DNA from 4 places in the Pelosinus sp. sgz500959 genome. Region 4 is predicted to be linked to each of the others. Evidence: riboswitches for the same ligand, from Rfam matches in the RefSeq annotation. Region 4 holds a riboswitch; each other region holds the start of a gene.

Region 1 (7,522 bases), on a different contig from region 4:
ATATAGATACCATCACTATTTTTAATAAAGAGTGGAACAGCAATCGAATCTAGAATCTCACAAAATCCATATTCTCCATTTCCCAATTTATGATTACTCTGGGGATAGACTGCAGATATTTTTTTAATTCTCATCGTTGTATCCTTTCTTTCCGATCAAATAATCCTGTTGTCTCTTTCTACGAAGTTCATGCTAATTCCTGTAAGCAATCTCGCACAAAGAAACTATATTATATTGATAGATTCACACCACTTTCCTTATGGAGGGATATCAAATAAAATGTCGAATAGAAATGGAAATAGATGCTAAATCTTGCTTTTTATATTTTAATGTCTTTTGATTAAAATATACTTTTAAAATTATCGAGGTGAGACATGAAGGTTCAAACATTACGGCAGCAATTTAGGTTATGGACTATTTTACTCGTCCTCATTCCTAGTTTGCTCGTCATGGTTATTTACACTGTTGGTCAGATCAAATTAGCAAAAGAAGAAAATCTAAAACTGATCAGCCAGCGCGTTTATTCTCAAAAGCGTCTGATTGATTATTGGATGGCAGAACGGGTCTATGACGTTCACAACCTTAGTGAGTCAGAGGATTTTCGAATCTTAGACGAACAACAAATGCAAAAATCTCTCTCTTTAACGCAGCGGAACAACCAAAACTTTGATTCATTCTCATACATCGATAAAGATGGTTTTTTTCGAATATCAACTCTCAATAGTGCAATCAAATACCCTTCGACCAGAAATCAACCTTACTTTGAAGCCGCTCTAGCGGGTAAAGAGTATATTTCAAATGTGGTGATTGGCCGCAATAGTGGCTTACCGATCATTAACTTCTCTTCTCCTATTTTCGACTACGCTGGGAACTTACAAGGTTTGATACTTGGTTCCGTAAGAACAACAACCCTCGAAACACTCTTGCGTGATAATTGGATTGGACAAACAGGAGAAATTTTTCTGGTTAACCAAGAAGGTACAATGCTCACCGAACCACGACACGCCAGTCTATTAATGGACAAGGGGCTTATTGGGGACACGGCTAGGATGAAATTTAAAATTGCAACTGATGCATTTCATCCTAGCCAAATTACGGATTCTGGTACGGCCGAATGGACTGATTACCTTGGTAACAAAGTCTTAGGTTCCTATTTGCATGTACCTGAACGTGGCTGGACAATTATTGGTAAAATCAACGAAGAAGAAGTTCTTGGTCCGATTTATAAGCAGCTAGCACTCATGGCTAGCGGAACAATCGCTTTATTATTCTTGATTATACCTCTAGCCACCCTAATAACCAACCGAATTAAACGTCCTCTAGATTGGCTAATCAAACAGTCTGGATTAATTACTCTCGAACACTATGAAATGGTCGCACGCGATAGACCACCAGAAAGTATTTCCCATGAACTAGACATCCTTTGCACTATTTTCGTGAGAATGAGCCAAAAAATTGCAGATACTGTCAGTCTACTGAAAAAAAATGAAACTAAATTAGAGCATAAAGTTCATGAGCGAACAATTGAACTATCGGATATGAATATAGCACTTGAAGAAGAAATTGCCCAACATCAAGCGGCCAATAGAGCTCTTAAGGATAGCCGGGATGCACTTGCCATTAGCGAGTCTCGTTACAAAGATCTATTTGACTACATGCACAATGGCTGTTCATATCATAAGGTACGATTCGATGAAGAAAATAATCCCATAGATCTTGAATACATTCACGTTAACCACGCCTATGAAAAATATGCCGGATACCTTGCTTCTGAACTTATTGGAAAAGGGCTAACAGATATTTTCCCACACATAAATAACGAAAGCTTTAATTGGATAAAAGCCTATGCAACTGTAGCGATTTCTGGTGAACCAATTAGTTTTACACAATATTTCGAACATCAACAGCGATGGTATTCTATTTCTGCCTATAGCCCTACAAAAGATCATGTAGCTGTCATTTCAGAAGATGTTACTAAATTTATCACTCTACAAAAAGAAATCACCCGCATGGACAGGCTTAATCTAATTGGAAATATGGCTGCAGGCTTAGCACACGAAATCAGAAATCCCATGACCGTCGTAAAAGGTTACTTACAACATTTTAAGAGAAAAATCCCTAATATTCTGCACGATCAATTGGATTTAGTTTTAAGCGAATTAGCACGTATCGAAACAATCATTACCGATTTTTTAGCAATATCCAAAACCAAGTCAACAGAACAAGAAAAACAGGACTTAAATGAAATTATTAATAAAATTGCCCCATTACTACTGACAGATGCACTCAAACGAGGAATGAATCTTGAATTTAAACTCTCTAGGGATATTCCCCAGCTTATTCTAGCGGAAAAAGAAATTAAACAATTACTTTTAAATCTTGCTATGAATGGGCTGAATGCGATGAAGCAGCATGGTACATTAACAATTGAAACCAAATATCAAGATGGCTCTGTGATTTTATGCATAGAAGATTCCGGTTGCGGTATTCCTAAAGACTTACAAGAGAAAATTTTTGATCCCTTCTTTACAACAAGAGATGATGGTACAGGACTTGGTCTTTCTGTCTGTGCTAGTATTGTTGAACGTCATAGTGGTATCATTAAAGTCGATTCCGAAGAGGGAAAAGGAACTCGTTTTGTTATCACTTTCCCAGTAGAAAAAAATTAAGCAACCTCTTTAAAGCAAAAAAATGATTAAATTCACGTTATTCGCGGATTTAATCATTTTTTACTTTGCATTTATATTTTTATGCTTTTCTATAAATAGCAGGCGCCACAAACTGATATCGACTTTCATGACGATTAATTGATTCAGAATGGCCAATGAATAAATAGCCCCCTGATTCCATATGATCATAAAATCGATTGATTAATTTTTCTTTAGTCTCAGCATCAAAATAGATCATTACATTACGACAAAAAATAAGATGGAATTTCTTTTTGAAAGGAAATGTTTCACTCATAAGATTAAATCGTCGAAATATGACTTCCTGCCGTATTATTTCTCTTAGAACACTGTACTCTGAATCGATTTTATGAAAATACTTAGCACGCCAGTAAGCCGGCAAATTGTCTAACTGATTACTAGGGTAGACGGCTTTTTGCGCCTTTTCTAAGACATCTGTTGAAATGTCAGTAGCTAAAATTTTCGTATCCCACCCACTCTTTTGCGCGCCGAAATAAGAGTTAATCAGCATTGCTAACGTATATGGTTCTTCACCTGTAGAGCAACCAGCACTCCATACCCGCAGATCTTTCTTTTTGGCCTCAACTGTAGCGAGATACGGTAGAACCACTTGCCCTAAAACTTCAAAATGTTGTGGTTCTCGCAAAAAATAAGTATGGTTTGTCGTAAGCTTATTTACTAAGATTGTCCCAGACTTGCCTGTACGATCACTTTTCACATGAGAAAAATACTCCGAAAAATTATGAAAACCGCATTGCGCTATATAGTTATTCAAACGTCCGCACACTAACACTTTTTTTTGTAATAAGTTGATTCCATAATTAGCCTTAACAAATCCAACAAGTTCCCTAAATTCCCGTTCCGTTATATCTTCCATGGTTTTTCCTCCTTTCAAGCATACAAACAAAAATAGTATGATTATTTCTTTACTTTCGATGGGACTATGATTTGCCAACTTGTACTCGTCAAAAATAATTTTTGATTTTCTTAACTCTATTTATCTCTTCTTTTCCATTGCTAAATAGGATGAACTTAACATCATATTATAGTTATTACCTTATTAACTGCTTAATTTCTCCTATCTGAAAACGCAAAAAAGATCAGGGGTATCCTGACCTTGGGTATGTTAACATAAAGCAACATAGCAGCCTGGCAATCTTGGTCGTGATACGACTGTAGACCCATAGCTTTGCGTCCCGATCTTTCAATAGGTTTGCCAATATTATTTTTTTGTCTAAAAATGTATAATTATTTTATATTTCATTATATTCTTCTTCTATAATGACGTCAATATTTTATAAGAAAATAGCCTAACTAACCAGAACCTAAGTTTTATATCAATATAAAAAGCATATAGCAAAAAAACTTTCAAGAAAATCTTGAAAGTTTTATAATTGATGTGGTGCGGGAAAGAGGACTTGAACCTCCACACCTTGCGGCGCCAGATCCTAAGTCTGGTGCGTCTGCCATTCCGCCATTCCCGCTTATGAAATTTGTTGTACAAACCCCGTGGTTCTTATTATAGCAGATTAGTAATTAAAAAGAAAGGTTTTTTTTCATCTTTTTTATAAAAAGAATTAATGGTGCATACTATGGTCCATTGCTGGCATCATAGTCGTTTGTGTATTATCTGGCGTAGTAGCTTGATCAGTTGGCTCGACTGAATTAACTAAGTCTAACATCATTTGTCTGAGTGCAGGATCTCTTGATAGCATTTGTTTCATCATAGCCTGCATTTCAGGTGTTTTCATCATCTCAAGACACTTGGTTTGCATTTCAGGGGAGTTCATCATTTTATGCATATCCATATCTCCCATTTGGCCTTTTTCCATCATCATTTCATGAGTTGATGGTGCATTTTTTTCAGCAGCGCTGACAACATTCGTAGACAATGTGACTCCTAATACCGAAACCCCGAGTAAACCTCCAACAATCCAACCTGTCATTTTATTTTTCATAATCTGATCATCCTTTCTTATATCATTTTGCTAAAAAGATTGTAATTGATCTTTGCACTATAATCATACCAGACAATTATGAAAAACTGATGAATATTTGTTGAAAAACTAATGAAGTTTAAAAAAACCATACCCTCAAATTGAAAGGGTATGGTTTTTTATCACTTTGCCTGCTCCAAAGCCTTATGTCCTGCCTCACTAAATTGTTTAAAAGAAAGTGTTGCACCAGATATGGAGTCAACCTTATTTAAGTCTTGTGTTTCTATAAGCCTCGGACCATAGGACATGGCCCCTTTAAGTCCTTGTTGAGCCTTTTTATAGAATTCTGGATTTTCAATTGTACCATTTGTTTTTCCATACTCACTATCTTTTACCTTACCATCTTTTTGAATGCCTTTATAGTCAGCCTTAGTAATTTTACCTTGTTGAATCGTCAGCGTCAGCTCGCCTATGGCACCACGTTCATCAGGGCTGCTTTTACCTGTGTAAGTTCCATCCTTATAAGCCGTATGCATATCATGATTTGCATGACCAGAGTGATCTTCAGTCTTTTCACGACTGCAACCAGCAGCTAGAATGGCAATCATACAACCTACGATTATCATAGATAACCATTTCCTCATGTTCTTCATGAAACTTCCTCCATCTTGCAAACGATCCTCTGATCTTTCCGATCTACAATACGACCGTGTTCTAAGACTACACACCGTTCAGCTAGTTCTGCCACTCTTGGATCATGAGTAACCATAATGATCGTATGGCCTTCACGATGAAGTTGTTGAAAAAATTCTAATACAATTTTCGCATTGGTTTCATCTAAATTACCCGTTGGTTCATCAGCTAAAATGAGCATGGGATAATTGATTAAAGCACGAGCGATACATACACGCTGTTGTTCACCACCAGAAAGTTGACTAGGCAAATGACGAGCCCTTTCTTTGAGACCTACACGCTCTAAAGCCGCCAAGGCCTCCTGCTCATCAGGCATACTATGGTAATATTGTGCTACCATAATATTCTCCAAGGCTGTCAAATAAGGAACAAGGTGAAATTGTTGAAATACCAACCCAATCTTATCTCGACGCAACATGGTTAGATTTCGTGCAGTCACACCAGAAAAATCAACTCCATCCAATACAATGGATCCACTAGATGCTTTATCCATACAACCAATAATATTCATCAAGGTCGTCTTTCCAGAACCAGATGGTCCCATCAACGCCAACCACTCACCCTGCTGTACTGTCAAATCAATGTCTTGAAGAGCTTTTACATTTCCATAAATCATGGAAACATCATGTAACTCTAATAAACTCATCTTGATAACCTCCTTTATTCTCCTCTAAGTACAATCGCTGGTTCAACATCTGTTGCAATCTTGACTGGAATCAAACAAGCTAGACCAGTTACTGATACAGATACAACTAAGGCCAGTAACACAATCAAGGGTTGGAATGAAATTCCCCTGCCAAAGACATTGACACTCACCGCTTGTGCAAAGAAAAATCCTAAAATTGTTCCCATCAGTCCGCCTAAAGTACCGAGCGCTAAACCCTCTCCTAAAAATTCTAGAATAATACTGCGATTTTCGGCACCTAATGCTTTTTTCAAACCGATTTCTTTACGCCTTTCTGTCACAACTGCCATCATCGTCGTAGCCACACAAATCAACGTAAGAAGGAGTACTACGATGGTGACCAAATAAACCAGAGCCTGCAGCTTACCGAGTACAGTTTGCTCTGACTGCGTCACTTGCTTGACCAGTCGTGGCGCTACACCAGGAACTTGTTGTTCAATCGTGTGAGTCCATTCAGTCAATTCCGTCTCATTGGCTGTAATGCTAGCCTGAGCTACGCTGATCATACCTTCCTTATGAAGCATCTGTTGCAATAAAGAAAGATCCAGAAAAACAAAATTTTCTTCCTTACCACCTGTACGGACAATACCAGCAACCTTCACTTTTTTCTCACTGTCATTGCTAGCTAACGTTACCAACTGCCCTGGTTCAATTTGCAACCGTTCGGCTACTTCAGCACCAAGGACAACGTCTTCTGAATTTTCATCCGGCCAAACACCTCGGATCTGCCAATAAGGACTTACCTTCTTTACTGTTTGAAAATGAGTGCCGGCGACTAATAAGGGTTGCTCATTTACTTTCATATGATCATAAAGATAAGGAGCAATGCCAATGAGCTTATCAGAAGGCAATAAATTGGCTATGCTTGAAATTTCATTCTCCGCCAACACTTGCTGCTCACCTGTCGGTAATAGAAGTAAATTGGCACCATAAGAACGAAATTCTCTTCCCATTTGACGTGGGACATCATAATAAATTGTCACAAGCCCCGACAATACCGTCGCACCGATCGCCACAGCCAATAAAGCAATCAGCATCCGAGATCGACGGCGAAGTAAAGCATGCCAAATCATTGTAAAGTACATTGATTGTTTTGTCATTTTTTATCACCTGCCATGAAGTACTGCTGCTGGACGCAGCGATAAAAGCATTCGTATTGCCGGAAAACTACCGACCAAAGTAATTAAGATTACTGACATAACAGCCCACGGGATCACCATGAGATTGATCGCCACCGCTGAACCAAAAACATTTTGACCAATAATTTGTGCAAAACCTAAACCTAGAAAATAGCCTGCCACGCCACCGGCTAGACCCGTTAATGTAATTTCAGTAAGGGTCAAGAGTAATACATCTCCATCAGTAGCCCCTAGTGCTTTGAGTAAACCAAATTCACGACTGCGCTCCATCATGTTAGCCGTTAGCAAATTGGAAATTCCTAACGCTGACCCAGCTAAACTGAGTACTGTAATGAGCAGCATTAATAGCTGAGTTTTTTGTAAAATCATTCCTTCAGATTC
Region 2 (7,522 bases), on a different contig from region 4:
GGCGGAGATATTTTTGTTGCCATGGATGCGAATGCTCGGCATAAAGGAATTCAATTTCCTGGACATAACCATGCCTCTCTTTATGATGTAATCACCATGGAGCCATTAGTGAAAAAAATAGTACAAAATTATGGAGTAGAGATAAAAACTCAGACTCGAGTTGTAGATGTAGTAAAGTATGGAAAAAAAATACAGAGTTTAATTATTGATGGTGGAGAAGAAATAAAAGGTGATGTCTTTGTTGATGCAACTGGCACAGCTGGTTCCATGGGTAACTGTCTAACCTATGGTAATGGTTGTGCGATGTGTGTGATGCGCTGCCCTGCTTTTGGTCCGCGGGTTAGTGTTACAGGGAAAGCTGAAGTCAAAGAAATTATGGGACGCAAAGTCGATGGATCATTTGGTGCAATGAGTGGATCATGTAAGTTGAAGAAGGAATCACTAAGTAAAGAAATTAGGGATCAATTGGAGAAGAATGGTATGGTTGTCGTGCCAGTGCCAGAGACTTTGCAAAAATTTAGTTCGTTAGGAAAAAAAGCATGTACTCAATATGCTGTAGCTGAGTATGCAGTAAATTTAGTATTACTTGATACAGGCCATGCAAAATTAATGACATCTTATTTTCCCATAGAGGATTTACGCACGATTCCTGGTTTCGAACAGGCTCGTTATGAAGATCCTTACGCTGGTAGTGTGGGGAATTCTGTAAGATATTTAGGGATAGCTCCTTGTGCTAATACCTTAAAAGTTGATAGTATGGAGAATCTATTTTGTTGTGGAGAAAAATCAGCGATTCTTGTTGGTCACACCGAAGCGGCCATTACAGGTTTACTTGCAGGACATAACGCTGTTCGCCACTGTTTAGATATGGAATATTTAGAGCTGCCTCGGACTTTAGCCTCCGGTGATTTTATTGCTTTTGTTCATGAAAAGATGCAGTCTGAAGAAGGGCTACGTATGCGATATACTTTTTCAGGATCTGTATATTTTGAACGTATGAAAGAGATGTCACTCTATTCAACTGATCGTGCTGAAATACAAAAACGGGTATGCAATGCTGGACTAAATAATATTTATAATCGATGTTTGGTATAAGGAGGTATGATCATGAATAAAAATATCTCCCAATGTGTTGATATCAATTCAAAATATTGTCCGTGTTTATTAGCTGATACTAATCATTGTATTTTTTGCAGCCATCTTAAAGGGGAAGCAAATTGTAATTGTAATTGGTCAGGGATATGTATATTATATGAACAGCATTGGCAATATAAAATAGACAAATACAATGAAGAACCCAATAAAATTAGAATTGAAGAACAAGTTGAATTTAGAGTTAAAGAAGAAATTGGAAAAAATACAGTACTGCTTGAATTTGACGTCAGTACTGAATTGGCCGATGGGGTAAAGAAAATAGGATCTTTTTTATTTTTACGTTGCCCAAGTGATCCTTATTTTTTCAATTTCCCAGTCAATATAATGCAGGTAGAAGGAAATACTTTGCAGGTAGCTATTGAAACCATTGGTCCTAAATCAACCAGAATTTTAGCGGAAAATAATACAAAGCTTCTTGTACGTGGTCCTTATTATAATGGTGTTTTAGGAGGACCCTGGATTGACAATATGACCGATGGTAATATAATATTAGTAGCTGGTGGTATTGGGCAAGCACCCGCATTTCCTCTTGCCAAGAAACTGATGACCAATCACAACCAAGTGAGGGCTTTACTAGCACCTGGCAAAGTTGGAAAAGTTTTTATTGATAAACAATTACAAGAAGGCGGCGCTACGGTTTATACTGTGTCTTCCCTACGTGAATTTGGTATACCAATGCTGCGAGAATGGTTTGCGTTGAAACCTGATTTGATCGTGAGTTCTGGACCTGATGAACAGCATTATGGGCTTATTGCAGCTATGCAAGATGTGGGAGTCAATATACCAATGGCTGTTACCAATAATGCTACTATGTGTTGTGGTGAAGGTATTTGCGGTAGTTGCTTAAAAAAAACACGGGATAATATAAGTATTAGAATGTGCAAACAACAAACTGATTTCTTAACAATTATTGAAGATTAATTTAGTTTTAAAGGAGATTATAATGTTAGAACGTCTGCAGAAAATTATGAGTCAAGCTGGAGTTGCTTCTCGAAGAGAGTCTGAAAAAATAATACAACAAGGGCGCGTTACGGTAAATGGTAAGGTTGTCACTGAACTTGGTACAAAAGTGATGCCAGGAAACGATCGAATTATGGTCGATGGTAAGCGTATACAAGGCGAAAAACTGGTTTATGTCCTATTATATAAACCTAAAGCAGTACTTACGACTTTGACCGATCCTCAAGATCGTAAAACAGTCGCATCCTTGGTGAAGGATATTCCTGAGCGAATATATCCAGTAGGTCGATTGGATTATAATACAGAAGGATTATTATTACTAACGAATGATGGAGCATTAACACATTCTTTAATTCATCCGAGTAAGAAAATTGATAAAACCTATATTGCGAAGGTTGGTGGCAGACCAGCTCAAGAAAAAATCGATTTATTGCGGGTTGGTATTGAACTTGAAGATGGTATGACTGCACCGGCCATGATCGATGTAATTGATTATGATTCTGATAAAGATCTTACTAGCTTGAGAGTTACCATTCATGAGGGTAAAAATCGTCAGATTCGTCGCATGTTTGAGGCGATTGGCTCTGATGTAAAACAACTTAAGCGTATCAAGTTTGCTTTCTTAACTCTCGATGGTGTAAAACGTGGTGGATATCGCCATCTGCTTGCACGTGAAGTTGAAGAACTACATAGGCTTAACCAATAAATTTAAATATGTTTTTTAAAATACCTATTAGCTTTTGGGTCAAATGGCTGATAGGTATTTTTCCTTTATAAAAATTTATGTTTAAATACAGGACTAAAGTTGTATAAAATACTACTGTAGTCCTATATTTGAATAGACAAATTATTTGAATTTTGGTAGAATTATCATATAAAATAATAGTGGGCAAACTTTTCGAAAGAGAAGGACGCAAAGCTATGGATCTAAGGACACAACTGTGTTTATGATTGCCAAGCCGCCAGTTTAGTCGAGACTAAAATGTATTACCAGACTAAAAGTCTGGTTTTTTATGTTTTTAAACTCTAAGAGAAGCGAGATTTTGGAAAGTGCCACGGTTAACTTATTTGAGGAAGGGGCTGTCTATGCAACAATCACTCATCACATTGATTAAGAGTTTAAAGTTAACTGAAGAACAATTGGATAAATGTACTGATGAGCAAAACAAAAATGAATCTCAAATCGGTATTGGTCCAATCTATATTTTTGATAAAGAGTACAGAGTTCGCTATGTTAGTCATAGTGGTGCCAAAAAATTGGGATTAAAATCCTCTGATATCGAAGGCAGGCATTGGAGTGAAATCGGATTAGACGTAGAGTTTATCGAAAAATTAGAGCAGCAGATTGGCGAAGTGCTTAGTACAGGTAAGACATTTGAATGCGAAACATTTCAATTATCTAAAATACAGGGAAATAAGTATTTTCAATATACACTAAGTCCTTTATTCTTTGGGATAGGAGAAGATAGAATGGTTCTATCCCATATAAAAGATATTACAGAATATAAAACATCGGAGATCATTTTGACGAATCAAATTGAACAATTACGGCAAGCCATCAATAAAATCGATCTGATCGGCGAAATGGCGGCAGGAGTTGCTCATGAAATTCGTAATCCGATGACCGTGATTAAAGGTTATCTGCAAATTTTCAGTAAAAAAATTTCTGGAAATATGGAAGAACAACTCAATATCGTATTAAGTGAGCTTGATCGAGTTGAACAAATTATTTCTAATTTCCTGTCGGTGGCTAAAACTAAAGTACCGGTGCCAAAATGGCAGGATCTCAATAAAATTATCAGAGAGATTGCTCCTCTTATTTTTGCTGATGCGATTAATCAGGGGATTAATCTCAATGTAATTTTGGCTGATTCATTGCCTGATTTATTGCTAAACTCAACAGAAATTAAACAATTGATATTAAATCTTGCGAGAAATGGTATAGAGGCTATGGAGCAACATGGTACGTTAATTATTGAAACAAGTCAGAAAGAGGATAAGGTATATTTGCGTATTTCAGATTGTGGTTGTGGAATTTCGAAAGAATGGCAGGATAAAATGTTCACTCCTTTTTTGACAACAAAAGAAAATGGTACAGGGTTAGGTTTATCTGTTTGTAATGGTATTGTTAGACACCATAATGGGCTGATTACAGTGCAATCAACAGAAGGAGAAGGAACGACCTTTACAGTAGTATTCAATAAAATACAAGAAAAAACAGTGTAAAAACGCAAAAAATAAAGATAAAAAAATCGCATTTTAAAATTGCTAATGGGTGGTATAATAATAGATACTGCCCATTTTTACATTTGGTTTGACTAAATGGGATGGTATCTGAAAAAGTTTTATATGAAAAGGTGATTAAATGAAGAAAATTGTTATAATTGGTGGTGGCGCAGCTGGAATGATGGCAGCTGTCAGCGCAAGTCAACATGGTGCGAAGGTAACATTGCTAGAAAAAATGTCTGTTCTTGGTCGAAAGGTATCGATTACTGGTAAAGGTCGATGCAATATAACTAATATTGCAGATAAACAGACGATTATTAAAAATATTCCTGGAAATGGTTCTTTTATTTATAGTGCCTTACATAATTTTGGCAACCAAGACATCATTGATTTTTTGCATCATCATGGTGTCATGACAAAAGTAGAAAGAGGTGGGCGGGTTTTTCCCGTGAGTGATAATGCAAAGGATGTAGTTGAAGCTTTCCGAAAAGCTTTAAAAGAAGGTCAGGTAGAAGTCATAACCGGTCAATCTGTTAAACGAATTCTTATGCACAATGGTCGCGTGACAGGAGTACTTGCTGGCAATAATATAGAATATCCTGCTGATGCTGTTATCTTAGCTACAGGTGGTGCTTCCTATCCAGGGACCGGTTCGAGTGGAGATGGTTATCGTATGGGAGAAATGGTTGGACACACCATAGTGCCCTTAAAACCATCCTTAGTGCCTCTGGAAGTTGGCGAAGATTGGATTGGTGAACTGCAAGGATTATCACTTAAAAATGTGACGGCAAGTGTCATTTTTGATGGCAAAAAAATGGCAGATGATTTCGGAGAAATGCTTTTTACTCATTATGGTTTATCAGGTCCTATCATTTTATCTTTGAGTAAAAAAGTTGCTGAAATCTTTAAGAATAAGCCTGGGGAAGAAGTTTTAATCGAAATAAATTTAAAACCAGCCTTAACAGCCGAAGTTCTTGATAAACGAATTCAACGAGATTTTGAAAAATTTTCCCGCAAACAACTTAAAAATTCATTAGGTGATCTTTTACCTGCGAAATTAATTAATGTAGTCATTGATCTTGCACATCTTGATCCTGACAAATTTGTACACCAAATTACCAAAGACGAACGTGCTCGCTTACAGCAGCAAATTACAAATCTAACATTCACGATCACCGGTACAAGACCCGTCAGCGAAGCCATCGTTACTGCTGGCGGCATTCATGTCAAAGAAATTAATCCTAAGACAATGGAATCAAAAATCGTTGAAGGTTTATTTTTTGCCGGTGAAGTCATTGATATTGATGGATATACTGGTGGTTTTAATTTGCAAGCTGCTTTTTCAACAGGTTATATCGCAGGTCAAAGTGCGGCAGAGAGATAAAATGAGTCGCAGTATAACCCCCTTAGGAAACGACACATACTAAAGGAAACTGGTAAAAAAAGTGGGGGCATCAGCAATGAGGAGATCCAAAAAAAAATGGATAATCGATGTTGAAGGTGTATTAATCTATTTACTAAGTCTTTGTATGATCGTATTATTATTGTCTCAAATCTTGTTATTAAAAGAAGGTACACGATTCTATTTATCAAAAGTGGATCAAATGGAGGGGGAGAGCCTCAGTTTAGATATGCCTTTATATGCAGATACGCCATTACAGATCACTGAAGAAACAACCGTTGGGACAGATTATCAGCACTTATTGCGTAAAAGCAAAGTCATTGTGATCAAAATGATCAAAGGTTCTAATGGTTCAGCTATTTTTATTCTTGTAAATGGTAAAAAAGTCGATGATTTTCGGAAAAATAATAGTAAACTTACAGTCTATGATGGCGATTATGTTGAAATCGATGGACGTTCTTCGAGTCAACCCCTTCAATTTGTGATAAATATTCCAGACCAAGGATTCCTTTCACCCCCAAATGGATTGATTCTTGAAGGGGAAAATCAAATTTTTACAATCGGTAAAATAAAGTTCAAGAGTGAATGAAAAGGATAATAACATTTTATGGTGAATATAAATAAACAAAGGATTGTTAATTTTTCGGAGGAATAGATAAATGATTATTGTAATGGCAACCCCCACGATTGAGCAAATTGATCGTGTACTTGAGAAACTTCATCAGCATGGATTAGAAGCAAGTAGTCTACAAAGTTATGGAAAAACAGTAATCACTGCCATTGGCAGTTCACAGACCCAAGACCCAGGATTTTATGAGCGTATGCCTGGGGTAGAGAAAGTGATGTCGATTGTTACGCCGTTTAAATTAGTGAGTCGTGAATTTAAACAGGAAAATACGGTAGTAACAGCTGGCAGTGCTGTATTTGGCGGTCAATCCATTGCCGTGATTGGTGGGCCATGTGCTATTGAGAGTTATGAGCAGTTGCATGAAACTGCAGTGGCCATAAAACAAGCCGGTGCATGTATGCTAAGAGGCGGAGCCTATAAACCCCGAACATCTCCTTATAGCTTTCAAGGACTTGAGCAAGAAGGATTAAACATACTTAAAGCTGTATCTAAAGAAGTTGGATTACCTGTCATATCAGAAGTAACAGATCCACGCCATGTCGAAGGAATGAGTGATGTTGTGGATATGTTACAAATCGGGACGCGTAATATGCAGAACTTTGCGCTGCTCAAAGAAGTAGCTAAATGCCGAAAACCAGTTTTATTGAAACGTGGAGCGTCGTCTACGATGGAAGAATGGTTGATGGCGGCTGAGTACATTATGGCTGGTGGCAATGAAAATATTGTGTTATGCGAACGTGGCATTCGTACGTTTGAAACCTATACACGTAACACGCTGGATCTAAATGCTGTACCGATGGTAAAGCATCTAAGCCATTTACCAATTATTGTTGATCCAAGTCATGGAACAGGAAACTGGCGATTGGTCAATCCCATGTCTAAAGCTTCACTAGGTGCTGGTGGCGATGGTTTAATCATTGAAGTACATCCATGTCCAGAAGAAGCTGTCTCAGATGGTCAACAATCCTTAACGCCTGGAAATTTCCAGCAACTGATGACAGAAATTCAAGTCATCGCGATTGCAATGGGGCGTAACATTATATGAAGGAGGAGTTTATGAAGAAAATAATTATTGCAATTGATGGACCGGCTGGAGCGGGAAAAAGTACAGTTGCTCAAATTGTTGCTCAACGTCTTCAGTATGTTTATAT
Region 3 (7,522 bases), on a different contig from region 4:
AGATATAATTAAATCTAGGAGGTCATTACATTAATCCATACCATGAAACGAGTGAATAAACTGTCTCTTACGAGACAGACATAAATATGTTAGGAGGGCTTCTCATGAAAAAAATCGCACTTACTGTTGTTTCATTACTCACTTTAGGTCTTAGCACTGGTTTTGCCGCCCCTATTAATAACCTTACACAAGGTGAGACCGCTCTCGGCGTGATCGATGATGGCTTCTATATCGAACACAAGATGTCTGACAATCTTACACTTGGATTGCAAAAGAACGATATTTATGGGCAAGTTAACCTTAATGACAATATTAGAGCGATTGTCGGCAGCAGAGATTATAATTCTAATTCAAAAGTATACGTAGGAGCTGCAATCAATAGTCCATTAGCACCTTCTCTAGATGGTTACGCCTCCCTGATTGGAGCTAATGATTTTAAAGAACTACAAGTTGGAGCTAACTATAACCTCACTCATAATCTGGACGTTAATTTTAACTATCGTTCTTTTATGCCAGACGGAGGTAGCAATAGTAACCGCACTGCTCTAGGAGCAACTTTGAAATTCTAATCCTAATATCAAATAAAATGAGAATCCCTCACCAACAATTTCGTTTGGTGAGGGATTTTTTCTATCAATTTAAGATATCTTTAGTGCTTTGAGAAATCCAGTACATTTACAATAAGAGCTACCATGCCACCAGCGATAAGTGGTCCGACAGGTAAGCCGCGAAAGAAACAAACACCAATAATTGTACCAACGATTAAAGCCGTTGTTGTCTCCGGTGATTCTTTCATAAAAACAACACCTTGACCCGCTATCCAGGCTACTAAAATTCCAATGACAATCGCAACAAGACCAACGGGTGCCTTGAATAAACCTCCGATTTCATTTACAGATATACGTCCTTGTGCTAATGGACTTAACACCGCAATCGTCAAAATAATGATGCCAAGGTTCATGCCATAGCTTTCTATATAAGGAAATAAACTTATTAAACTCAATTTTTGAATCAATAACAACACCAATGCAGCAATCGCTACTGTATGATTATTGCCAATCACTGATAATACTAGAACAACTAGAATCGGAGCATTATCCCAATTCATACGATCACATCCCTACTACATTTATCTGTTCTTCACAACTTCAGCGTTCAACTTATCAAGAAATTGATCAACCCAAGTGCGGTCCCACGCCTTGTTTGCTATCGCTTCTTTTATTTTGTCTTCCTTGCGAGAAGTAGCCTTGGATTTTTCCAATAATTCTTCTGCATCCTGAGCTTTTATCACAACAATACCATCTTCATCACCGACTAGGATATCCCCTGGATGTACAACGATACCTCCGCAAGAGATGGGAACATTAATTTCACCAGGTCCATCTTTATATGGTCCCATCGGAGTGACACCGACTGCATAAATAGGTATATCCATCTTTTTGAGTGCTCCCAGGTCACGAATGGCACCATCAATAATAAATCCGCCGATGCCTCTTTGCTTTGCCCAGAGGGTCATTAACTCGCCCATAACGGCATTGGTCAAATCGCCTTGGACATCAACTACGATAATATCACCAGGTTCTGCAAGATCAAGAGCTTTACTCAGTAAAAGATTATCCCCTGGACGTGACTTAACGGTAAATGCTGGACCAAGTAATGGCGTATCATTAACCGGACGAATTTTAGAGTTCATGCATGACATACGGTTCATATTGTCTGCGATATTCGCCACGGGGATTCCCTTAAAACCATCAATTAAAGTTTTAGCTGGTTTATCAACATTTGGAAAAATACGAAAGCCTATATTTGACATCACTCATCTCTCCATTCTTATCTTTAATTTACTAACATTGCTCTAAATTCGAAACTTTGATACGATTGCTTGTAAATCTCCTGCCATAGTGGATAGATCCGTACTGGAAGAAGCAATCTCTTGGATAGATGCAGACTGTTCTTCAGTCGCTGCAGATACCGTTTGTGTTTGACCAGTCGTTGCTTTACTGATTTGTGCAATATCTTTTACAGAAGATACAATTTGCTGACTCCCACCTGCCATCTCTTCAATTGCCGCTGAAATACCACGGATTTCATCAGATACATTTTCAACAAGAGAAGCAATCTCAACAAAAGATTGTCCAGCTAGATGAGCAACTTCGGTACCCTTTTTCACTTCATTTGTTCCTTCATTCATAACCATGACAGCCTTATCAGTATCGCCCTGAATCTCTCCGATCAATGTTGCAATTTCTTTTGCCGCTCCGCTAGACTGTTCCGCAAGTTTCCTAACCTCTTCTGCAACCACAGCAAAACCTCGCCCTTGTTCTCCAGCGCGAGCTGCTTCAATGGCAGCGTTTAAAGCTAATAAATTTGTTTGACCTGCTATGCCAGAAATGGTATCAACGATTTGCCCAATTTCCTTTGAGCGTTCACCAAGTTTAGCCACTACCATCGCCGAATTATTCACTGACGTTTCAATGTTGGCCATCTGGCTAGTAACCTTTTGAACGGCTTTGCCACCTTCGAGAGCAGCACTTGATGTTTTTTCGGCTGTAGCAGAAACACTACCCGTATTTGCTGCAATTTGTTGAAGACCTGCCGACATTTGCTCAACAATGTTCATTGTGGTGTCTACAGCCTGCATTTGATTCCCAGTGCCGTTAGCTACATCTGCAATTGCCGTTGACACTTGATCTGCAGCCTGGGCCAATTGCTCTGTATTTGCTGTTAATTCTTCAGAAGAAGCCGACACCATTTCGCTAGCCTCTTGGACTTTTACAATCATTTTTCTAAAATTCTCTATAGCACTAGACACAGCTCGCGCCAATATGCCGATTTCGTCATTAGATGAATGGCTAATACTCACAGACAGATCACCATCACCAATCTTCGCAACTTCCTTAGAAATCTCTTCAATCGGACGTAAGAGTCTCATCAGGAATATCCATGCCACAAATCCAACAATAAGAAGAGTAATCAAAAGAGAAATCGTCATTGAAATTAAACTTGCATAAAAATCGCTTTTAATCTCACTCTTTGGTAAGCTAACAAGAACGAGCCAATCTGTATTTTTAACAGGCACGGCGAGAACCAAAGACTCTCTCCCTGCTAAATCTTGGTATGAAGTAAGATGCCCTGGATCATTTATTACAGTCTGTAAGGTGTTTTCAGGAATCTTTTTCTGTTCTTTTAGTAAGTCACTATTTGTATGGGCTAATAGTGATCCATCTCGAGCAACAATGGCAATTACTCCAGTTTGCCCTACTTTGATTTGGGCCAAAAAGTTTTGAAGTGTTGCTAGGTCGACGGACTGAGCAATCATTCCCACCATTTTCCCATCGCCCCCCTTAACAGGTTGGGTAACAACGACGGAAGGGACTCCTGTCGCCCTGTTAATCAAGACATCACTAATGTGTGATTTTTGATCATTCATTGTATCTTTAAAGAATTTGCGATCGGCTAAACTAGCTCCTATTGCTTTCACTTCATACGGAGTGGTCGCAATACGAGTTCCCGCTGAATTAATAAAAACGAGATGATCAGCTCCCCAAGTCGCAGCAAAATATGTATCGATCTTCCCTTGTATACGAGAAGCATCCCCTGATTTTAAGTCAGGGTCTTCAGCATAAAATTTCCCACTTCTATTAAATGAAGAAAATAATTCACTCACCTCACCAGCAAGCTCAAGAGCTTGACCATTCATATCTATTTGTGTACCATCTAATGTTTTTCCATAAAGAACATACATACCTGATGCACCGACGACAAGACCTGTTACGAGAAGAGAGATTAATAACAATGTAATTGTTTTTGTTTTAATCGACATATTTTTTCTCCTTTATTTTCAAGAATAAACATTAATTTGTTTATAATTGATCTACACTTTTATAATAACTTCAAAGTTGCTCTGCAGGGAAGATAATTCGACAATTATTTACAAAAAAATAACATTTTTAGGCATTCCTTAATACCATAACATCTCTTTATGTTCCTCGTCCACTCTTCCCAGTTTTCCGTCACAACTTTAAATCTTATTTTAAAAAACAATAAAACCTAGACGGATGCCTAGGTTTCAATACCTCTTTCAAGGGTAACCTGGCAATCATAGACTGATAGTCCTTAGATCCATAGCTTTGCGTCCCTACTTTTCAGTAAGTTTGCCAAATATTTTTTTAGTCAATAAACATAGTTAAAATTTACATTTTTTACCAATAAAAAATTTAAGCAGAAAGGCTGTGAAGCAGATATTACTTCACAGCCTTTAGTTTTTCTAATCAGCTTGTTTATAAGGTTATCCCATTATTATTACTTTGTCAACACTTTTATTGATAATGACTATCATTGAGAATATTGTAAATATTAAGTCAATTTTTTAAAAGGATATCAATAACAATTAGCTATTGATCACATTGAAATTGTTAAGTAATAAGTTGTCCTTCGCACTGCTTTCTGTTATGAAAATTATCGTAAGCAATGATCTGTTTTCCTCTTTTTAAGTACATACATATTACGATCGGCGATGTTTATTAACTCATCGATTCTTTGTGCGTCCTGAGGATAGGTCGCAAATCCACTTGAAACAGTAATACTCATTTTTAAACTTCCAGATAGTTCTTTTAATTTTTCTTCAAAGCGATGAACAATTACCTTAATATCATTTTCATCGGCATATGGCGCAATAATTAAAAACTCATCGCCCCCCCAGCGAGCAACCATATCACTTTTCCTGATATGAGTTAACAGCAATGTTGAAAGCTCTTGTAATACGAAATCTCCTTTTACATGTCCATGTGCATCATTGATGGTCTTAAAGTTGTCGCAATCTAAAAGAGCCACACTTAATTTCTCATTGTTTTTCTTCACCTTCGCCAAAAGAGTCGGGAAAATAGTGTTAATAAACCTTCGATTATAACAACCTGTTAGACTATCTTTTTCCGAAAAAAATTTAACTTTATCATATTGGCCACCAGCTTTAAAAGCGATAAATAAAAAAATAACTCCAATGATCGGTGGAGCAGTCAGTGGATAACCCACATAAACATAGGCATATAGTCTCATAACTGTAATAGCCGTTAAAACAATGAGACAAGCAGCGATTCTTCCTGTATATTGCATATCGTCACCCTTCTATCCCAATATATACAATTCTAGAAAATACAGCATTAGTACATTTAATTAATCATTTGTAATTATTAAATCATTAATTAAATTCGTGAATAATGATTATTTACCTTTAATTTTCTTAATTTTTTTCGACTTACTAATTTACTATAAATTAAAGATATTACATTTTATGGTCTTATAAAGAAAACTTGACTTCAGTCCCCAGCCCAGACCAAAGTCTTAGTTACCCTTACTTCTAATCGAGAAAGTGTTATACTTTCTTTTGATTACGTAAAAAAACATGCCCTTTGCTTCTGTTATAATAATCATAGAGCGTATCGCAAAAAAATGATGAATTAACTACGAAAGAGGTGTTTTTTTGGAAACAATCCTAGTCTTTATTCTTTTCTTTGTTTCTCTGCTTATTAGCATTTACAACGAAGTATCAATACTCGTCCCTCTTCTGTTAGGACTTATTGGCTTTACTTTTGTATCCTTACGCAAAGGTTATAGGCTAAGTAGTTTATGTAAGATGATACTAAAAGGCTCACAAAAAGCCCTGATTGTCATTAAAATTTTTGTACTGATCGGCGCAATTACTGCGGTTTGGAGAGCTTGTGGCACAATTGCCTTTATCGTCTATTATGGAACAGCCTTCATGAGTGCAAAGTATTTCATACTGTTTGCATTTTTGTTATGCTGCATCGTATCTTTCTTGCTTGGAACTTCATTTGGCACTGTGGGAACGATCGGTGTTGTTCTTATGGTTATGGCCAAAAGCGGTAATGTAGATATCAATGTAACAGCAGGTGCAATCATTGCAGGTGCCTATTTTGGTGACCGTTGCTCCCCTATGTCCTCCAGTGCCAATCTCGTCGCAGCCTTAACAGATACGAAACTTTATATCAATATTAATAACATGCTTAAAACCACGATCATCCCGTTCTTACTCTCTATCATAGGCTATATTTATTTATCATACTTAAATCCTCTTGCCGTTTATAATCAAGAAATCGGATCTGAAATCTTAAATGCCTTTACGATCAATCCTATTGTATTATTTCCTGCTGTGATTATCCTCCTTCTTGCCGCTTTTAAGATTGATGTAAAACTCTCAATGGGTATCAGTATTTTATCTGGTATATTGATTGGATTCTTTGTTCAACACATTACATTTTTTCAAATGCTCGACTATATAACCACTGGCTACAAAATGGATAAAGTCAGTTTTTTCGCAGAGATCATACAAGGTGGAGGTCTCTACTCTATGCTTAAAGTTTCTCTGATTGTACTCATTTCTTCTGCTTATTCTGGCATTTTTGAAGGCACTGGTTTATTAAGTGAAATTGAAGTTTTTTTTGAAAGACTCAGCGACAAAATCAATTTGTATCCCGCCACAATACTTGCAAGTATCGTCACAGCCGCCTTTAGCTGCAACCAGACTCTTGCAATTATGCTTACTCATCAAATTCAATACAAGATCTATGAGAAAAAAGGTCTTGCCACCTACCAGCTTGCCCTAGACATAGAAAACACTGTCATATTAATATCAGCCCTTATCCCGTGGAATATTGCAGGAGCGGTCCCTGCAGCAGCCCTAGCTGCCGACTCAGGTTTCATCTTCTATGCATTTTATCTGTTTTTAGTACCACTCACTAATTTGTTCACACGAAAAATTCTCATTGAAGAAAGACTTCTTCAATGAGAATTTAATGCACATCCCTAAGCACTTAGTTATTAATGGGAACTATGCAGGAAATTTTTTCAATATGTCGAATTTTAAAAATTAGAAACATCATTAATACTCATTCGATATTAAAGGAGATTTAGTAATTATAGTGACATATATTAATACAAAAAAATGTATTTCTCTACTTTTCCTAATCGTACTCCTAATGATTAGTATCATCTTACCAGTCACGGCGCAAGGTATTACAAAAAAATCTGTTTTAGTGCTCAATTCCTATCACAAGGATTATAAATGGAGTGATAATATCGTCGAGGGAATCACTTCTGTCTTTGGTCCAAATGCCCAAAACATTGACCTACAGATTGAATATATGGATACACACAGAATCTCTGATAATGACTATATTGACCAACTCTCTAAGACATATAAATATAAATTTCAAGAAAAAAGATTTGACGTGATCATCGCCTCTGATGATCCAGCTTTTGCTTTCTTATTAAAGTACCATGACCAACTCTTTCCTAATACACCTATCGTTTTTTGTGGGGTCAATTATTTTGATGACTCAATGCTCACTGGGCAAACACTTTTTACTGGTGTTGTTGAAGGACAAGATATCAAGTCAACTCTCGATATTGCTTTAAAATTACACCCTGCCACTAAAAATGTATACGTCATTAATGACAATACCATGACTGGAAAATCCATTGAAAAAACGTTACAAGAAACAAT
Region 4 (7,522 bases):
GCAGCCTGATTTTTCAATAATGCGAAGGTTTCTTTATCTAAATTTTCTTTTTGAATTTTTTCCACGACTTGTTCAATAACCTGAGGTAATTGCTCTAAAAAGTTAGTGTCTTTTACTAGGTAATCTCTCGCACCATACTTAAACATCTCTGCAACTTTTTTTTCATCACCGTAACCTGTCATCACAACGAATGGAATTTCTCCAAATTTTTCTTGAACCTTTTTGATCAATTGTCCGCCAGTTACTTTTTGTAATTGATAATCTACCAACAACAGCATTGGCTTATTATTTTCAATTTCTTTTAGCGCCTTTATTTCATTCGATGCCTGAAAAGCATCCCAACCATGCCGACAAAGTAATTTCACAATTAACTGGAGCAATCCTTCATCATCATCGACGATTAGAATTTTACCTCTATCCATCTTTCGCTCTCCTTTACAAGGATTTTTTTGAATGATCGACGAGTTTCACAAAATCTCCTCTGGTTGCCCCAATCAGAGTTGTAATGGACATCTTTCCATATGTGGAGTCGCGTCGCCTGGAGTCGTTCATTTCCAACCATATCATATTGCTACATTCGCCATAATTTTCTAAATTCCTACATTATTGTCAATTACATTTTTTACAAGAACTATTCATACTCCAAGAAAAATAGTCATGAAATAAAGAGCCACAACCCACCTTATACGTGAATCATGACTCAAATTTTTTTATTAAAATTCGAACGATCACCTAGCTCGTTTTACTTTGAGTTAAATTTACCTAAAATTCGAATTTGCAGTTGCAAATCCTTACGAGCAAGAATATTTTCAAGAGAATTTTGCTGCTTATGATCGACTACTTCAATAACAAATTGATACTCTCCCATTTTTGTTTTCAATGGTCGATCATGAAGACTTTGTACAGCATAGCCCTTTTTCTCTAATTCGCATAACAATTTTACCACGGAATTGATCGAGCCGTTGACGAGTATTGATGCTTTATTTCCTTCACTCGTATGCTTTGCTTTTAATGTAACAATCCAAAAACGAGTTACGTTAGTATTTGTATACTGCAAATCAGTGGCTAAAATATTTAAATTGTACACTTCTGCAGTACGTGATGCTGCAATGGCTGCCATTGAAGTATCTCCTGACTCCGCCACCTTTTTAGCCGCTTCAGCCGTACTCGACACTTCAACAATAGTTGCATCAGGAGTATTGGCTTTCATCCAAGCCTTGCTTTGAGCAATTCCTTGTGGATGAGACATGATTGTTTTGATTTGCGGTATTGTAGCCCCTGGTAAAGCAAGCAAGGTTTGCCGGATTGGTAAATCCACTTCACCAACAACAGTAAAGGAGTCATCTGCTACAACCCCATCAAGATAATTATACACAGGGCCACCAATTGTATTTTCAATGGGTACGACTGCATACTCACATTTTCCTGATTTCAACATGGCTAAAGATTCTGCAACTGTGGATACGGGTGTTATTGTCTCTCCTTGTCCAAAGAATTGAATAGTAGCCTCTTCAGTATAAGTACCTGCTGGTCCCAAATAACCTACATTCGCGAATGCAGTATTTCCTAACAAACTTAAACATATGAGCATTATTACAAGAATAGCATTACGTTTCATCCTTTACCCTCCTAACATTTATCTTCATTTTACTAGACGAGAAATCTTCTTAAAGTCCTCAGTCCCCGCACTATGGCAAAGTTCGAAGAGTATGGATTCCACAGTCGCAAGAATTGCACCTTCATATTCCATGCGTTTTAATGCGATTTCATAGTCTCGCCTGTCACGAGAGCTAATTGCATCGACAACTACAATCGGTGTAAAGCCTAGAGATTTTAAATCAATAACCGTCTGTAATACACAAACATGAGCCTCTATACCCGTAATAATAATATTTTTTCTACCTGTTTTGTCAAATTCGGCGAGTAGCTCTGCTGAACCACAACAACTAAAGGCCATTTTATCATAGTAATGAGAAAAATATACTCCTAGTTCTTCAATCGTATCGCCCAACCCTTTTGGATACTGTCGTGCGGCCATGATAGGAATAGCGAGAGCTTTCATACCTTCGAGCAAGGTAATCACTTTTTTACGAAGAATTTCTTGATTCTCCATATGGGGAAATAGTTTTTCTTGAACATCAATTAATAACAACTGAGACTTTTCTTTTTCAATACGCATATTTTCTTTCCTCTCCCTTTCAACAATCATCACTTTTGACTTTTTGTTGTCATTTCGACAGGCACTCTAAATACTGATCATATAAAAAAAGACTTGGAACCCTAGAAAGTGTTATATTTTCTGATTCCATAAAAAAATCACCTTGAATGTTTATGTTCGCTCTATCACCATAATCTCCTTGCCAAATCCATATAAAATCTACTTTTTTCTTGATTTATACGATAAACTGATTCACTGCATCTTTTAGTTTATTGGACAAATGAGCTAAATTCTGGCTAGAGGAAGCGATTTCTTCTATGGATGCCAATTGCTCTTGTGTAGCCGCTGATACAGTATGAGTCTGATTCGCCGTTTCCTTCGTAATGGTATCAATGGTCTGAACTGAGGAAATGACTCGTTGGCTTCCGACTACTAACTGTTGTAGCGTCGCAGAAATTCCATTAACCTGTGAAGAAACTTCATTAACCTTTTCCTGTATTTCATTAAATGATTGTCCAGCCATAGTAACGACTTGTGTTCCTATGGCAATCTCTTGTGCACCATGATTCATGGCAAGTACAGCTGCTTTCATATCATCTTGAATAATACCAATGATTCCAGCAATCCTTTTGGTCGCTCCTTGAGATTCTTCAGCTAATTTTCGTACTTCTTCCGCTACAACGGCAAAACCTCTACCTTGCTCACCTGCATGGGCAGCTTCAATGGCAGCATTTAATGCCAATAGGTTTGTTTGTCCTGCAATATTTGCAATATCATCTACAATTTGTCCAATTTCAAGTGAGCTATTACTTAGTTTCGTAACAGCTTCACTGACAATTTGAGAAGATTGATTAACTAAAATCATCTGGTTAACAGCTGTTCCAATCGCATGACTGCCATCCTGCGCTACCTGAGATGTCTTATCAGCTACATTGGCTACACGACTTGCATTGACTGCAACTTTCTGTACACTTATCGTAATTTGCTCTACAACGTCGCAAGCTTCATCGGAAGCCTTTGATTGATTTTCTACTCCCTGAGCTACTTCTGTGATCGTAACGGTCACTTGATTCGCCGCTAATGCTGATTGCTCTGCACTATTAGATAAATCTTCAGAAGAAGAAGTAACTTGTAGAGCTGTATCCGATACAACCGAAACAATATTTTTAAGACTTTCTAACATGGTATTGGTAGCAATACCCAATTCCCCAATTTCATCCTTATCGCCAATCTTTATGGGCGCAACAGATAGATCTCCGTGAGCAACTTTTTGTAAGCAGACTACACATTGATGCAACCGAGTCACAATCATTCGTGAAAGTAACCATGCAATCATACCACTCGTCATAATACTAATTAAAAATATAATTCCCATACTCCACTTTGCCGATAATCCAGCTGATTTGCTACTCATCCATTCACGATTCGTCAATTCACTGATTTCTTTACGCAACTTTTTATGAACATGCCCACATGCATCCATATAAATTTTTCCATCTGCTAATCTTGCTTGTGCCAGTTGCAGTTTACCGTTTTTAATAAGGTCAATTTGACTATCAAAGTGTTTATTAATGACTTCAATATTAGGTTTTGTTTCATTTTCTACGATACTTTCCAAGGCAGGATATACAGAATAATATCCTTCTAATTCTTTCATAATATGATCGATATTTTTGCGACTTGCAGCATAGGATTCCAAAAATCGCTCATCGCCGTTACTAGCAATATAGCCACGAACGCCCGCCTCTTCATTGGATAACTCAGTGCCGATTTCCTCAACCATGCGCGCCAATGGCAAAGAATCATTAGCTACTTTATTTGTAGCGTTTTCCATAATTCTTAAATTATAAAAAGCCGCAATTGTAGTTATTAGCATCATAATTAAAATAATACCAAATCCAACTAATATTTTAGAACCAACCTTTGCATTTTTTAACAAACCTTATACCTCCCCCGAAATCACTTTGCGTCATTGATATTTTCTTTAGTAATTATTTTATAATCAATCCACACGTATTTTCCATCAGTGATTTTATATCCTATATTTTCGTTACTCGGCACTTTCCCTTCCGCAAAAACATTCGCAAGATTAAATATAGCTCTTCCTTGATGCACGGCATCGTTTAAAACAGTACCAAGAAGAGTACCTTCGCTAAGTGCCTTTAACGCTGGAGTTGTAGCATCAACACCAACAACAGGTATGTATTTTCCATTTTGAAAATAACCCTTATTTTTCAGAGCATCAATGGCGCCTAGGGCCATATCATCATTATTGGCAATCACACAATCAATTCCATCGCCGTGTGAGGAAAGGAATAGTTCCATTTTTTCCTGACCTTTGATGCGATCCCACATTCCTGTATCTTCTGCTACTTTTTGTACGTGAAAACCAGCATCTTCCATCGCTTTAATCACATATTTTGTCCGCAATTCAGCATCCTGATGCCCTGGTTCACCTTTGAGCATTGCATAACGAATAACACCATTTGCGGTAGGATGAGTTTTAAAATAATTGACTAAGATTTGTCCTTGTAAAGTCCCAGATTGCTCAGCTTTCGCCCCCACATAATAAGCTTTATCCCATTTTTTAAGTTCTTCTAGCAAGGGTTCACGATTAAAAAAAATAACTGGCAAATTATTTTTTTTAACTTTTTCAATGATTTCACCAGCTGCAGTTGAATCAACAAGGTTGATGGCAAGTGAACTTATTTTATTTTGAATCATCAGATCAATTTTTTCATTTTCTACGGTTTGAGAATTATTTCCATTCCAAATATCAACTTTAATTTTCCCTTCAGCAATTTTGTAGATTTCATTTCGCACACATGTCCTCCAGGTATCATCAAATGTGCCAACAATCACACCAATAACTGCTTTCTTTTGTAGCTCTGTTGATGAGAATCCTGAAGAATAGTAAGTTAAAGCCAAAATACCTAAAAAAAACATGACCGTAATGAACAATTTCATATATTTTTTCATTAGCACCCTCCGTAAAAATAAGTTGTTTTGATTTTACTTCTTCGAATTACCCTTCTCATCTCCTCTCATCAGTGATCCTATCATCGACTAGCGCTAATTATTCTTTTAGATATTTGTTGGTTGATTATATCCTCAAAAGAATGATCAATCACTGTAATTGGGCATAAAAAAAACAAGCTCGCAAAGAATTTTTCTTTGTAGCTTGGCAATCGTAACCAATATCGGTCGTAGACCCACTGCTTTGCGTCCTTGCCTTTCGACAAGTTTGCCCTTTTTATCAATTGCTATAGTCAGCTAATCAACATAATTTTAATTAACTTAGTTCTTTATATTCGCTATATCATAACTAAATTCCTTGTAAAATATTACTTATTTCTACTTTAACTGACACTTAACTATATTTCCGCATCTATATGTTCCTTTTTTTTACAATAAGCCTTCATGATTATTCTATCTTTTTGTATCGTCATTTCGATTTTACTAAGATAAAATAACTTAAAACGGCAGCTGTTTCAGCAACAGCAATGGTAACGCCCATAGGAATGGCGGTATGACTTCCAGCGATACCAACAAGAGGTGCCATAAATCCACCAAAAATAAAGGATAAGAGTCCAATAAGAGCTGATGCACTGCCTGCAGCTTTTGCTTGATCCTGCATGGCTAATGAAAAACTACTGGTACCAACAACTCCAACACTCGATACCACAAAAAACAATGGTACTAAAACAGTGTAAAGTCCTCCCCCTATCAAAGTCATAGCAAGCAAGGAAATCCCTCCAAAAAATGCTATGGCAAGACCTACAATCAAAAGCTTACTTTCATGAACCCGCCCTGCTAATCTCCCAGTCACTTGACCAGCGATAATAATGCCAAGACCATTAATACCAAAAAACAAGCTAAACATCTGAGGTGATACATCAAAAATATTTTGCAAAACAAAGGGAGAACCAGAAATATACGCAAACATCGCTGCCATAACGAATCCTTGTGTTAATGCATACCCCATAAAAGATCGATTACCAATTAATTTATGGAAAGTGCGGAAAGTATTGAGAGCGCCCCCTTGGGAACGTCGCTGAATCGGCAAGGTTTCTTTTAACCCAAAGAAGACAGCCACTAGCATAATCATCCCCATGCCTGACAATACTACAAAAATTCCTCGCCAAGATGTGACTTCTAAAACTTGCCCGCCTAAAATGGGAGCAAGGATAGGAGCAACCCCATTCACCAACATCAATAATGAGAAGAACCGTGTCATCTCCGCCCCTGAGTAAAGGTCCCTTACAATGGCTCGCGAAATAACAATACCTGCAGATCCTGCTAGTCCTTGAATAAATCGCATCAGTACGAATGTCCAAATAGTTGGAACAAACACACACAACAAAGAAGAAATCGCATAGCTCAGTAAACCGACTAACAAAGGTCCTCTTCGCCCCCGTACATCACTAATTGGACCTGCAAATAATTGTCCTGATGCAATTCCTAGCAAACATGCTGTCAAACTAAGCTGCGCTAAGGATGTGCTCGAATGTAGATCATTTGCTAAGTTAGGTAAAGCCGGCAAATACATATCAATGGATAAGGGTCCAAAAGAGGCTAACATTCCTAAAAGTAAAGCGATCCATAGGACCGATGATCGAGATTTTTCTTCAGGAGCAATCGTCTCCTCTTGAATAGAACAATTCATACGTTGAAATCAATCCTTTCAAATATAATCGATAGAAATTCAGAAATAATATCAAATAATAAGAGCACTATTTCTCTTCACGACAAATAGTGCTTGCCTTTTCTACTCATTTCTAATAAAAAATCCATCATTTTCTCGTTGTCATTATTGTAATGGGAAGGTAGTCAATCGTCAAGATTAACGTATGACTTTTTCTACCTAAAAAATGGCCTTTGACTTTTATCGCTAATTTTACTACCGTTAAACAACAACCTTATAATACCTAGAGTTTCAGATGGATTCATTTTATCCTCATAGCCCAATTGCCTAAACTCATTCCATACATCTTTTTGTACTTCTTGTGAAATTTCGATTAGTTTGCGAATTTTAGGAATAATCCTATTGATCTCATCGCTATCCATTAATGCAATGATGCTTTTAGCCTTTTCTAAACCAAGTATAACAAGAAAAATTGCTACCTTTTCTATTGCCTTCAACACTAACTACCTCCTTGGAATCAGGGAATATTTTCTTCATTTTTTCTAACAGTATATGATCAATTACAACCTCACTGATCCTTCTATTTTCCTTAGACAATATCTTTATCTTATTTCTCTGAGAAGTTTTATTGTATTTCAAAAATGAAACTGAGTCAAGAAATCCCTGCTCAGTTCACTACGGACTATTTTATTTTTCGGAACAACTAAGATAACATTTTT

What was found. Region 4 has a riboswitch for cyclic di-GMP ahead of ACAN52_RS11720 (galactose ABC transporter substrate-binding protein). Riboswitches for the same ligand answer to the same signal wherever they lie in the genome.
Region 1: it holds a riboswitch for cyclic di-GMP, as region 4 does, so the genes downstream of both, ACAN52_RS16125 (CheR family methyltransferase) here and ACAN52_RS11720 (galactose ABC transporter substrate-binding protein) in region 4, are expected to answer to the same signal.
Region 2: it holds a riboswitch for cyclic di-GMP, as region 4 does, so the genes downstream of both, ACAN52_RS14005 (nitrogen regulation protein NR(II)) here and ACAN52_RS11720 (galactose ABC transporter substrate-binding protein) in region 4, are expected to answer to the same signal.
Region 3: it holds a riboswitch for cyclic di-GMP, as region 4 does, so the genes downstream of both, ACAN52_RS15305 (methyl-accepting chemotaxis protein) here and ACAN52_RS11720 (galactose ABC transporter substrate-binding protein) in region 4, are expected to answer to the same signal.

What each region holds. Positions count from the first base shown of each region.
Region 1 is NZ_JBGJZL010000010.1:117,743-125,264, forward strand. It holds gene ACAN52_RS16115 (PAS domain-containing protein) at 1-134, opposite strand, end outside; gene ACAN52_RS16120 (cache domain-containing protein) at 375-2,669, shown strand; gene ACAN52_RS16125 (CheR family methyltransferase) at 2,749-3,564, opposite strand; cyclic di-GMP riboswitch class I at 3,828-3,915, opposite strand; tRNA gene ACAN52_RS16130 (tRNA-Leu) at 4,088-4,171, opposite strand; gene ACAN52_RS16135 (hypothetical protein) at 4,265-4,645, opposite strand; gene ACAN52_RS16140 (FMN-binding protein) at 4,807-5,277, opposite strand; gene ACAN52_RS16145 (ABC transporter ATP-binding protein) at 5,274-5,963, opposite strand; gene ACAN52_RS16150 (ABC transporter permease) at 5,978-7,102, opposite strand; gene ACAN52_RS16155 (ABC transporter permease) at 7,109-7,522, opposite strand, start outside.
Region 2 is NZ_JBGJZL010000008.1:139,420-146,941, reverse strand. It holds gene ACAN52_RS14020 (FAD-dependent oxidoreductase) at 1-1,095, shown strand, start outside; gene ACAN52_RS14015 (hypothetical protein) at 1,108-2,076, shown strand; gene ACAN52_RS14010 (pseudouridine synthase) at 2,099-2,821, shown strand; cyclic di-GMP riboswitch class I at 2,994-3,082, shown strand; gene ACAN52_RS14005 (nitrogen regulation protein NR(II)) at 3,202-4,341, shown strand; gene ACAN52_RS14000 (NAD(P)/FAD-dependent oxidoreductase) at 4,481-5,725, shown strand; gene ACAN52_RS13995 (hypothetical protein) at 5,802-6,332, shown strand; gene aroF (3-deoxy-7-phosphoheptulonate synthase) at 6,403-7,416, shown strand; gene cmk ((d)CMP kinase) at 7,428-7,522, shown strand, end outside.
Region 3 is NZ_JBGJZL010000009.1:160,325-167,846, forward strand. It holds gene ACAN52_RS15290 (hypothetical protein) at 105-569, shown strand; gene ACAN52_RS15295 (DUF441 domain-containing protein) at 650-1,108, opposite strand; gene ACAN52_RS15300 (RraA family protein) at 1,130-1,813, opposite strand; gene ACAN52_RS15305 (methyl-accepting chemotaxis protein) at 1,856-3,823, opposite strand; cyclic di-GMP riboswitch class I at 4,084-4,169, opposite strand; gene ACAN52_RS15310 (GGDEF domain-containing protein) at 4,459-5,112, opposite strand; gene ACAN52_RS15315 (Na+/H+ antiporter NhaC family protein) at 5,480-6,805, shown strand; gene ACAN52_RS15320 (ABC transporter substrate binding protein) at 6,939-7,522, shown strand, end outside.
Region 4 is NZ_JBGJZL010000006.1:245,948-253,469, forward strand. It holds gene ACAN52_RS11700 (response regulator) at 1-422, opposite strand, end outside; gene pheA (prephenate dehydratase) at 743-1,618, opposite strand; gene ACAN52_RS11710 (hydrolase) at 1,643-2,179, opposite strand; gene ACAN52_RS11715 (methyl-accepting chemotaxis protein) at 2,394-4,097, opposite strand; gene ACAN52_RS11720 (galactose ABC transporter substrate-binding protein) at 4,118-5,137, opposite strand; cyclic di-GMP riboswitch class I at 5,331-5,417, opposite strand; gene ACAN52_RS11725 (multidrug effflux MFS transporter) at 5,604-6,824, opposite strand; gene ACAN52_RS11730 (hypothetical protein) at 7,019-7,300, opposite strand.